Regions from separate parts of the Nocardia sp. NPDC055165 genome, predicted to be linked through region 1. Evidence: riboswitches for the same ligand, from Rfam matches in the RefSeq annotation. Region 1 holds a riboswitch; the other holds the start of a gene.
What was found. Region 1 has a riboswitch for cobalamin ahead of ACWFRF_RS20515 (ABC transporter substrate-binding protein). Riboswitches for the same ligand answer to the same signal wherever they lie in the genome.
Positions count from the first base shown of each region.

Region 2: another riboswitch for cobalamin. It lies ahead of metE (5-methyltetrahydropteroyltriglutamate--homocysteine S-methyltransferase); the one in region 1 lies ahead of ACWFRF_RS20515 (ABC transporter substrate-binding protein).

Region 1 covers NZ_JBSGSS010000009.1:252,639-257,789, reverse strand. Annotated here, with positions in the region: gene ACWFRF_RS20525 (FecCD family ABC transporter permease) at 1-900, opposite strand, end outside; gene ACWFRF_RS20520 (FecCD family ABC transporter permease) at 897-1,895, opposite strand; gene ACWFRF_RS20515 (ABC transporter substrate-binding protein) at 1,892-2,929, opposite strand; cobalamin riboswitch at 2,959-3,164, opposite strand; gene ACWFRF_RS20510 (hypothetical protein) at 3,349-3,564, shown strand; gene ACWFRF_RS20505 (helix-turn-helix domain-containing protein) at 3,829-4,596, shown strand; gene ACWFRF_RS20500 (MarR family winged helix-turn-helix transcriptional regulator) at 4,641-5,120, opposite strand.
Region 2 covers NZ_JBSGSS010000006.1:408,236-413,386, reverse strand. Annotated here, with positions in the region: gene metE (5-methyltetrahydropteroyltriglutamate--homocysteine S-methyltransferase) at 1-1,678, opposite strand, end outside; cobalamin riboswitch at 1,816-2,001, opposite strand; gene ACWFRF_RS15920 (pyruvate carboxylase) at 2,303-5,151, shown strand, end outside.

The DNA of each region.
Region 1 (5,151 bases):
GCCCGCACCGCGTTCGGCCAGCAGCCGTCGCGCGATCTGCGGCGCCACCAGGGCGACAAAACTGATCGGCCCGGCCGCGGCCGTCGCCAGGGTCGCGGCGGCGGCTGCGACGACGATGAGCGTGATGCGGTGTGGGCCGCGCCGCCCGGCCAGCGAATTCGCCAGTTCGTCGCCCATTTCCAGCAGCGGCAACGAGCGAGCGAGAACGATCAGCGGCGGCACGACCACCACCAGCGCCGCCGCGGCGAACCCGACGTGGGTCCACTCGCGGTTGGCCAAGCTGCCGGTGAGCCACATGGCGGCCGTGTGCGCCTGGTAGTTGTCGGCGATGGTCAAGATGAACGCGATAGCCGAGGACAGCATCGCTGTGACGCCGATACCGACGAGCACGAGTCGATAGCCGTCGAGTCCGTCCTTGGTGGCCACGGCCACGATCAGCGCCATGGCCACCCCGGCACCGATCATCGCGCCGCCGACCAGCCCCAGCCCGGCGCCACCGAGCAACACACTCACCACCAGCGCGCCGAGCGAGGCGCCCGCGTTGATCCCGATGATCTCGGGACTCACCAGCGGGTTGGTCGCGATTCGTTGCAGGATCGCCCCCGAGATCGCGAAGGCCGCGCCGACACACAGCCCGGTGAGCACGCGCGGCAACCGATCGGCCACCACCACGTCGTACTCGATGAGCGTGCCACCGCCACCGAGGACCCGCACCACGTCAGCGACCGTGAGCGGGTAGTAGCCGATCGTGAGTGACCACGCCGCCACCGCCAGCGCGGCCACCGTCACCAGCACGGTGACGATCGTGGACCGTGTCCCGACGCGAAAGACGATGCGCCGGTCCGGTGTTCGCAGCAGCAGCGTCCCGCTGGGCAGTACGCCGCGCTCGGTGCCCGTCACAGTGTGGCCACCTTTCGATTGCGCACGAGATAGAGAAAGAACGGCGAGCCCGCGAAGGCGGTGATGATGCCGACCTGGATTTCCTGTGGCCGCGCCAGCATCCGTCCGAGGATGTCGGCCACCAACAGCAGCGTCGGGCCCAGCAGCGCGCACCACAGCAGAATCCACCGGTAGTCGTGTCCGGCGAAGAATCGGGCGATGTGCGGGATCACCAGACCGATGAAGGCGATCGGTCCGGCGATGGCCACCGCCGAGCCCGCGAGCAGCACCACGCTCAACGCGCCGGTCGCGCGCGTCGCGACCAGCCGCGTGCCGAGCGTGCGCGCCATGTCGTCACCGATGGCGACAGCGTTCAGCGGCCGGGCCACCACTACCGCCAGCAACAGCCCGACAGCGATGAACGGTGCTGTCTGCCACACGGATTCGATGTCGGCGCGAGCCAGCGAGCCGACCACCCAGAAACGGAAGTTGTCGAACAGGGTGCGGTCCAGCAGGGTGATCGCCGTGGTGATCGACCCACACAACGCGGTGCAAGCAGCGCCCGCGAGCGCCAGTTTCACCGGTGTCGCGCCACCGAACCCCAACGATCCCAGCGTGTAGACGAACGCCGCGGCGACCGCGGCACCGAGGAAGCCGAACCAGATGAATCCGCCCGTCGCCGTGAGGCCGAACGCACCCATCGCGATCACGATCGCCAGGGACGCACCGGCGTTGACGCCGAGCAGGCCGGGCCCGGCCAGCGGGTTGCGAGTGAGCCCCTGCATCACCGCCCCCGCCAGCGCCAACGCGACACCGGCGAGGAGTCCCGCGACAGTTCTGGGCAGCCTGATGTAGCGCACGACCCGGTCGGTGTCGGTCCCCTGGAAATCGGTGAACGCGACCACGGCCTGGTCGAGGGTGAGCGGGTGCGAGCCGATCAGGATGGACGCGACGCAGACAGCCACCAGCGCGGCGCCGGCCACGATCGGACCGGCGCCGCGAGCGCTGCGCGTCACCGCCGGAACAACTCGGGATGGATCAGGGTGGCGACCAGTTCAGTCGAGTGTGCGATCCGCACCCCTGCCGCCCGGTCGGCGAACAGGAACGGGTGCACAGTCGCGTTCCGCACGGCCGCCAGATTCGCGAATGCCGGGTTTCCGACGATCTTGTCGACCTGGGGCTGACCGTCGGCGCGCGTGTAGGTCGCCTTGCAGCACAGGCTGGTCAGGATGATGTCGGGGTCACGGGCGATGAGCTCTTCCGCGCCGACTGGCACGTTGCGCTTCGCGGTGAGATCGGCGAAGGCATTCACGCCACCGGCGGCCTCGATGATCTGGGTGATGAAATCGATGCCGCCTGCCACGGTGTAGGAGCCGTCGTCTTTGGGGGTGACGACCGCGACCCGCGGCTTCCCGGCGTTGCCGACCTTGGCGCGGACCGCGTCGATGCGTGAACTCAGCTGCGTGACAACTTCTTCGGCGCGCTCGGAGGTGCCCCAGAGGGCACCGAGGTCGCGCAGGTCGGCGTACACGTTGTCGAAGCGCACGGTATCGGGGTCGATCGCCTCATCGGCGAGCCCGTCGGCACTCGGGCACAGCGGACTCAGCACCCAGGTGCGCACACCCAACTCGTGCAGGCTCGCCCTGGTGCCGACGCTGTTCTGCGCCGAGGACGCGAACACCCCGTTGAAACCCGACATGACGAAGTCGGGTCGCTGGGCGAGCAGTTCGTCGCGACTGGGCAACTTCTCGACGTATGGCGAGCGTGCCTGCGCGCCGACGTACTCCGGAAGCACGGCGGAGTCCAGGAATGCTGTCCCCACCAGCCGATCGGTGACACCGAGCGCGTGCGCGATCTCGATCGACGGCTGATACGCCGCGTAGATCCGCTGCGGTGGGCCATCGACGGCGACGTCGATCCCACAGTTCACGCGGGTGACAGCAGCTGCGCCCTCCGCGTCGGAGAGGGGTTGCACACCACAACCGGTGACAACGATCGTGCAGGCGAGCAACGCGCCGGAACGTAGGCGCGCGAAAACAGAGCGGGTCAAGAGACGGCCTTCCAGGTCCTCGTGGAATGGGGTACTGCGTAGCCGTGGCCGGTCTCCTGGCTGACGGGATAGTGCGCGGTGAATCCACCTTCCCAGGGCAGGGCCCCAGTGGCTCCGGATGACAGATGTCGTCCGGATCGATTCACAACTCCCGATCACAGTGGCGAGGGCCGCACCGGTTCTACACCGGTTTCCCGAACACCACGGCTGGTGAACTGTAGCAACGTCGACTGCATCGAGGGGGCGGCGCCGGGGCGGGGTGCTCGCGCGCGGTCGCCGAATCCGATACACAGCCGACTCCCAGCCGGGTCCCACCGGGCTCGACGGTTGCGCCGCGAAGATTCAGCTATCGGCCGAGCACTTCGGCCGGCCGACGATCTCGGCGGTGAGATCGAAGATCAGGAGGAACGCTCATGAGAATGAAGTCGACAGTGGCCAAGACCGCGGTGGCGAGCACTCTCGCCCTCGGGGTGCTGGGTGCCACGGCGGGCGTGGCGAGCGCGGATCCGGGTGGGCACGACCAGCAGCGGCCCGGGCAGGGTCAGGAGCACCGGCCGCAGCAACAGCCGGAGCATCACAACGACGCGCCGCAGCACGGCTTCTGGTTCTTCGGCACCTGGGTTCCCCTGCCCTGAGCCTCACCGCGGACCCGGTGCTCCCCGGGTCCGCGGTGCTCGTCTGTGCGAGTTGCGGTGCAGGACTTCGCTGTCCAGCTCGCGAACCCCATCCGTGCCGACGCCGGTGACGAATGGACTGAAGGCGGGTCGGCACCGTATTTCCGGTACCATTCACTCCCCTGAAGCCGACCCGCCTGCTTGTCACCGGCGCCCATCCGGCCTTCGAGCCCTGGAAGAATCAGCCGTCGCGGTTCCGGTCGGCGCACCGATACTCTGGTAAGGGTGACCGACGGTGCGCCTGCGAAATCGTGTGGTCCGACCCGCTCACCGATGGCCTGGATCAGGCCGGGCTATGCCGGGTACATCGGACCCGAACTCGGTGTCGACCTACATTCCACCTCTGTCGCGGTGCTCAGCGTCGGACTCGACGGGCCGTTCGCCCTCGAGACCGCCACCCACGGCGAAATACTCACTCGCAGCGCGTACAGCCCTGCCCGGGCGGTGCATCGGGTGAATACCCTCGGCAAATGGATCCTGCTCCTGTGGTCGCCCGCTTCGGCCATCGCAGGCCAGATGACGACCACCGAGGGGCCGTACGGATTCGCCCACCTGCGCGAGCGCGAACTGGTCGAACAATGCCGGCTACCTGATGCGGACCCCGGCCGAATCCTGGCGATCGCAGTCGGCGGTCCCCCGGCCGATATCGATCCGCGCATCGAACGCGTGGCGGCCGCGATCCGTCGGCATCCGGATCACGCGTTTCGGGCCGAACCGATCGCCGCGACCCTCGGTCTGTCGACATCGCACTTTCTCCGGTTGTTCGTCCAGCAGTACGGGACCACGTTCCGCCGCTATCAACAGTGGGCCCGCGTCATCCACGCGATGAGAGCTGTCGCCGCCGGCCACGACCTGACCCGATCCGCGACGGACGCGGGATTCGCCACACCCTCGCATTTCAGCGAGACCTTTCATCGCATGTTCGGAATGTCCGCCACAGCAGCCCTGCGCTCGGGGCTCCGATTCGACCTCGAAACCACGTCAGCACCTTGATGGTTACCCCGGTCAGCAATCCAGATCACCGCGGGTAACCACGCTCAGGACCGGTCGGACAGGGCGGTGGCGGCTGGGTTGGTGGCATCCCGGATCACGCGCAAGCCGGTGATCAAGCCGTCGAGTTGAGTGGGGGTCAGCTGACCGGTGAGCCATTGCTCGAGGGCAGCGAGATAGTCCGGAAGGACCTCTTCGAGGCGGCGGATGCCCGCATCGGTCAAGGCCGCGTAGGCGCTGCGCCGATCAGCCGGGTCGAGTTGGCGTTCGACCAGACCCGCGGTGGCCAGCCGGTCGACCAGACGGGTGACCCCACTGGTCGAGAGCTCGGTTTGCGTGGCCAGGTCCGACATCCGCAGGCGGCAGCCCGGGGAGCGACTCAGTCGCAGGAGGGCATTGAGGTCGAGACCCGACAGGCCGTGCGCTTTCCAGGTCGGCTCGAGTTTGGCGATGAGGCCGTTGTGCGCCTCGAAGAGCAGGCCGGAGATGGTGAAGCGGGGGTCGTCGAACAGCTCGCGCACGGACATAACGCCAGCATAGCCGATATTTGCCATGCGG
Region 2 (5,151 bases), on a different contig from region 1:
GGCCGGTGAGCATGCCCTTGACCGGCTTGGTGGTCAGCGACTGGGCGTATCCGATCCACGACAGCGTCATCGCCGCGGGCCGGGTGACATCACCGAACAGGATCGGCGGACGCACGCAGCGGGTGCCGTAGGACTGCACCCAGCCCGCCTCGGTGACGGCGAAACCGTCGAGCAGTTCGGCGAAGTACTGCACCATGTCGTTGCGTTCGGGTTCACCGTGCACCAGCACGTCGAGACCGAGCTCTTCCTGCAGGGTGATCACGTCGGCGATCTCGGCCCGCATCCGCCGCACGTACTCGGCCTGGTCGATCTCGCCCTTGCGCAGCGCGGCACGGGCCAGCCGGATGGTCGAGGTCTGCGGGTAGGAGCCGATGGTGGTGGTCGGCAGCACCGGCAGGTCGAGGTGATCGCGCTGACGGGCGCGACGCTCGTCGGCGGGGGAGCGGGTCAGGTCGTTCTCGTCGAGCGCGGCCAACCGGCCGCGGACCTGGTCGTTGTGCAGACGCGGATCGGTCCGGCGTGAGTCGGCGGCGGCGCGGGCCGCGGCCAGCTCGTCGGCGACCGCGTCGACGCCCGCGGTGAGTGCGGTGGCCAGGACGCGCACCTCGCCGACCTTCTCGGTGCCGAAGGCCAGCCACGAGCGCAGCCGCTCGTCCAGCCCGGTCTCGGGAGTCAGCGAATACGGCACGTGCAGCAGCGAGCACGAGCTCGACACGGCCACCGCGTCGGCGCTGCCGAGCAGGGTGCCCAGGGTGCCGAGGGCAGCGTCGAGGTCGGCGCGCCAGATATTGCGGCCGTCGACCACACCCGCCACCACCAGTTTGCGGGACAGGGTGGGCAACGCCGCGACCGCCGAGAGATCGGCGCCCGCGGTGACATCGAGGGCGACACCCTCGATCTCGGTGTCGGCCAGCACCGCCAGGGCGGCATCGGGGTGCCCGAAGTAGGTCGCGACCAGGATCGCGGGCCGGTTCTGCGCGGCCGACAACGCGCTGTAGGTCTGGCCGACCAGGGCGAGCTCCGCCTCGGTCAGGTCGGTGACCAGCACCGGCTCATCGATCTGTACCCACCGCGCGCCCGCGTCCGCCAGCCGGGCCAGCAGGTCGAGATACAGCGGCACCAGCTCGGGCAGCCGCTCCAGTGCGGCGCCGTCGACGGCTTTGGCCAGCTTCAGGAAGGTGATCGGACCGATCACCACCGGCCGTGCGGGGACCCCCAGCTCGATCGCCTCGTCGAGTTCGGTCAGCAGCTTGCCCGGATGCAGGGAAAAGGTGGTGGCCGCATCGATTTCGGGCACCAGGTAGTGGTAGTTGGTGTCGAACCACTTGGTCATCTCCAGCGGAGCGATCGTGTCGGTGCCGCGCGCGGCCGCGAAATAGCGGTCGAGCGGATCGGCGATTCCGGCGACCCGCGCCGGCAGTGCGCCCAGCAGTTCCGCGGTGTCGAGCATCTGGTCGTAGTAGGAGAAGGTGCCCACCGGCACCGAATCCATTCCGGCCGCGGCGAGTTCGGTGAGCTGGGCGCGACGGAGCTGACGGCCGACCGCGTGCAGGTGCGCGGCATCGGCGCGGCCCGCCCAGTAGGACTCGGTGGCGCGCTTGAGTTCCCGGTTCGGGCCCACTCGCGGTAGGCCGAGAACCGTTGCGGTGAAGGGGGTATGCGAAACAGTCACGGAGATTCTCCAGTGTCGTGCGGGGAGAGCCGCCGCCTTTTCGCGGGCACACGCCACACGGCCGACAGAGTCGCGAAAGCACACGACAGGTCGGTATCGGTGGTCCGCGCGCCCGATCCACGAGGCGGTGGCCGCCGGATACGGCGTATCCGGCACAGTCGGCAGGTCTTCGGACTCGCGGGCACCGGTCGTGTGATCGACCGACCTACTGGCCGTCGCTTCCCAGGCGTGCAGCCCAGTGCTGATGACGGCGGTCGTTCCTGCTCACCGCTGCGGGACAGTCCCGGATTCTCACCGGGTTCCCTCTCACCCGGTGCGGAACATGATCCGCACCCGGGTTTCGACGCCTACGCGGGAGGTCGGGGCTCCGACTCTTCCACCGCGCACGCGAACCAGCTGCCTGCCCAGCATAGGCCCTCGGCGGGGCCATGGGTCACCGCCCCATCCGGTACACGGCCGTGACCTGCGGTTGCGCCCACGTTGTCCGTGCGCACCGCGCACCGCTGCGCACGGTGAGATGTGACGGCCCGATGAACGCAACTTCGCAGGTAGGCAGGTGTGCGGTGTGAAGATTGCTGCGAAGCCACCTTGCGTGTCCGGCCCCGGCTCGTGGCCGGGTACCGTAGGCCAATGTTCTCGAAAGTCTTGGTCGCAAATCGTGGTGAGATCGCTATCCGTGCCTTCCGCGCGGCCTACGAACTCGGCATCGGAACGGTCGCGGTGTTCCCGCACGAGGATCGCAATTCCGTCCATCGCCTGAAGGCTGCCGAGTCCTATCAGATCGGCGAAGAGGGTCATCCCGTTCGCGCGTACCTGTCGATCGAGGCGATCATCGAGGCGGCCAAGAGCGCCGGCGCCGACGCGATCTACCCCGGCTACGGCTTCCTGTCGGAGAACCCCGACCTCGCCGCGGCCTGTGCCGCCGAGGGCATCACCTTCATCGGCCCCACCGCCGAGATCCTGGAGATGGCCGGCAACAAGGCCACGGCCATCGCGGCGGCGAAGGCGGCCGGACTGCCGACGCTGAAGTCCAGCGAGCCCTCGGCCGATATCGACGAATTGCTCACCGCCTCGGCCGAACTCGAATACCCGATCTTCGTCAAGGCCGTCGCCGGTGGTGGTGGCCGTGGCATGCGCCGGGTCGCCGCGCCCGAGCAACTGCGTGAGTCGATCGAGGCCGCGTCGCGCGAAGCGGAGTCGGCGTTCGGCGATCCGACGGTGTTCCTCGAGCAGGCGGTGGTGAACCCGCGCCACATCGAGGTACAGATCCTGGCCGACCAGCACGGCAACGTCATGCACCTGTTCGAGCGGGACTGTTCGCTGCAGCGTCGCCACCAGAAGGTGATCGAGCTCGCGCCCGCCCCGAACCTGTCACCGGAACTGCGCGAGCGCATCTGCGCCGACGCGGTGGCCTTCGCCCGCCAGATCGGCTACATCAACGCGGGCACCGTGGAGTTCCTCCTGGATGAGCGCGGCAACCACGTGTTCATCGAGATGAACCCGCGCATCCAGGTGGAGCACACGGTCACCGAGGAGATCACCGACGTCGACCTGGTGCAGTCGCAGCTGCGCATCGCGGCGGGCGAATCCCTCGCCGACCTGGGGCTGAGCCAGGAGACGGTGCAGATTCGCGGCGCCGCGCTGCAGTGCCGCATCACCACCGAGGACCCGGCCAACGGCTTCCGCCCCGACACCGGCCGCATCACCGCCTACCGCACCCCCGGCGGCGCGGGCATCCGCCTCGACGGCGGCGCGAATCTCGGCGCCGAGATCGGCGCCTACTTCGACTCGATGCTGGTGAAGCTCACCTGCCGTGGTCGTGACCTGCCCGCCGCCGCCGCGCGCGCCCGCCGGGCGCTGGCCGAATTCCGTATCCGCGGCGTGACGACCAACATCCCGTTCCTGCTGGCGGTGCTCGACGACCCCGATTTCCAGGCGGGCCGGGTCACCACCTCGTTCATCGACGAGCGTCCCGAACTGCTCACCTCGCGCGGCTCGGCCGACCGCGGCACCAAGATCCTGACCTATCTGGCAGACATCACCGTCAACAAGCCGAACGGCGACCGCCCGACCACGGTGTACCCCTACGACAAGCTGCCCGCTGTCGACCTCACGCTGCCGCCGCCGGACGGCTCGCGCCAGCGTCTGCTCACTCTCGGACCGGAGGGTTTCGCGAAGGCCCTGCGCGAGCAGAGGGCACTCGGTGTCACCGACACGACCTTCCGTGACGCACACCAGTCGCTGCTGGCCACCCGTGTCCGCACCAACGGTCTGCTCGGTGTGGCGGGTCATGTCGCGCGGCTGACCCCCGAACTGCTCTCGATCGAAGCCTGGGGCGGCGCGACTTACGATGTGGCACTGCGGTTCCTGCACGAGGACCCGTGGGAGCGCCTGGCCGCGCTGCGCGAAGCCGTGCCGAACATCTGCCTGCAGATGCTGCTGCGCGGTCGCAACACCGTGGGCTACACGCCCTACCCCGAACAGGTCACGCGCGCTTTCGTTTCCGAGGCCGCCGCCACCGGTATCGACATCTTCCGCATCTTCGACGCGCTCAACAACGTCGACCAGATGCGTCCGGCGATCGACGCGGTCCGCGAAACCGGTACCGCCATAGCCGAAGTCGCGCTCAGCTACACCGGCGACCTGCTCGACCCGAACGAATCGCTCTACACCCTCGACTACTACCTGAAGCTGGCCGAACAGATCGTCGACGCGGGCGCGCACGTCCTCGCGATCAAGGACATGGCCGGTCTGCTGCGTGCCCCCGCCGCCGCGAAACTCGTGACCGCACTGCGCAGCAACTTCGATCTGCCGGTGCACGTGCACACCCACGACACCCCCGGCGGCCAGCTGGCCACCTATCTGGCGGCCTGGCAGGCCGGGGCCGACGCGGTCGACGGTGCGTCCGCTGCCATGGCGGGCACCACCTCACAGCCCGCGCTGTCGGCGATCGTGGCGGCCACCGCGCACACCGATCGCGACACCGGCCTGAACCTGCAGAACGTGTGCGATCTCGAGCCGTACTGGGAGGCGCTGCGCAAGGTCTACGCGCCGTTCGAGTCGGGTCTGCCCGCGCCGACCGGTCGGGTGTACACCCACGAGATCCCGGGTGGTCAGCTGTCGAACCTGCGTCAGCAGGCGATCGCGCTGGGCCTGGGCGACCGGTTCGAAGAGGTCGAGGCCAAGTACGCGGCCGCCGACCGGCTGCTGGGTCGCCTGATCAAGGTGACTCCGTCGTCGAAGGTCGTCGGTGATCTCGCGCTCGCGCTGGTCGGCACCGGTGTCGACATCGAGGACTTCGCCGCCGACCCGGGCCGCTACGACATCCCCGATTCGGTGATCGGCTTCCTGCGCGGTGAGCTCGGCACCCCGGCAGGCGGCTGGCCGGAGCCGTTCCGCAGTAAGGCGCTGGCCGGGCGCAACGAGCCCAAGCCCGAGACCCCGCTGAGCCCGGCGGATCAGAAGGCCCTCGACGGCTC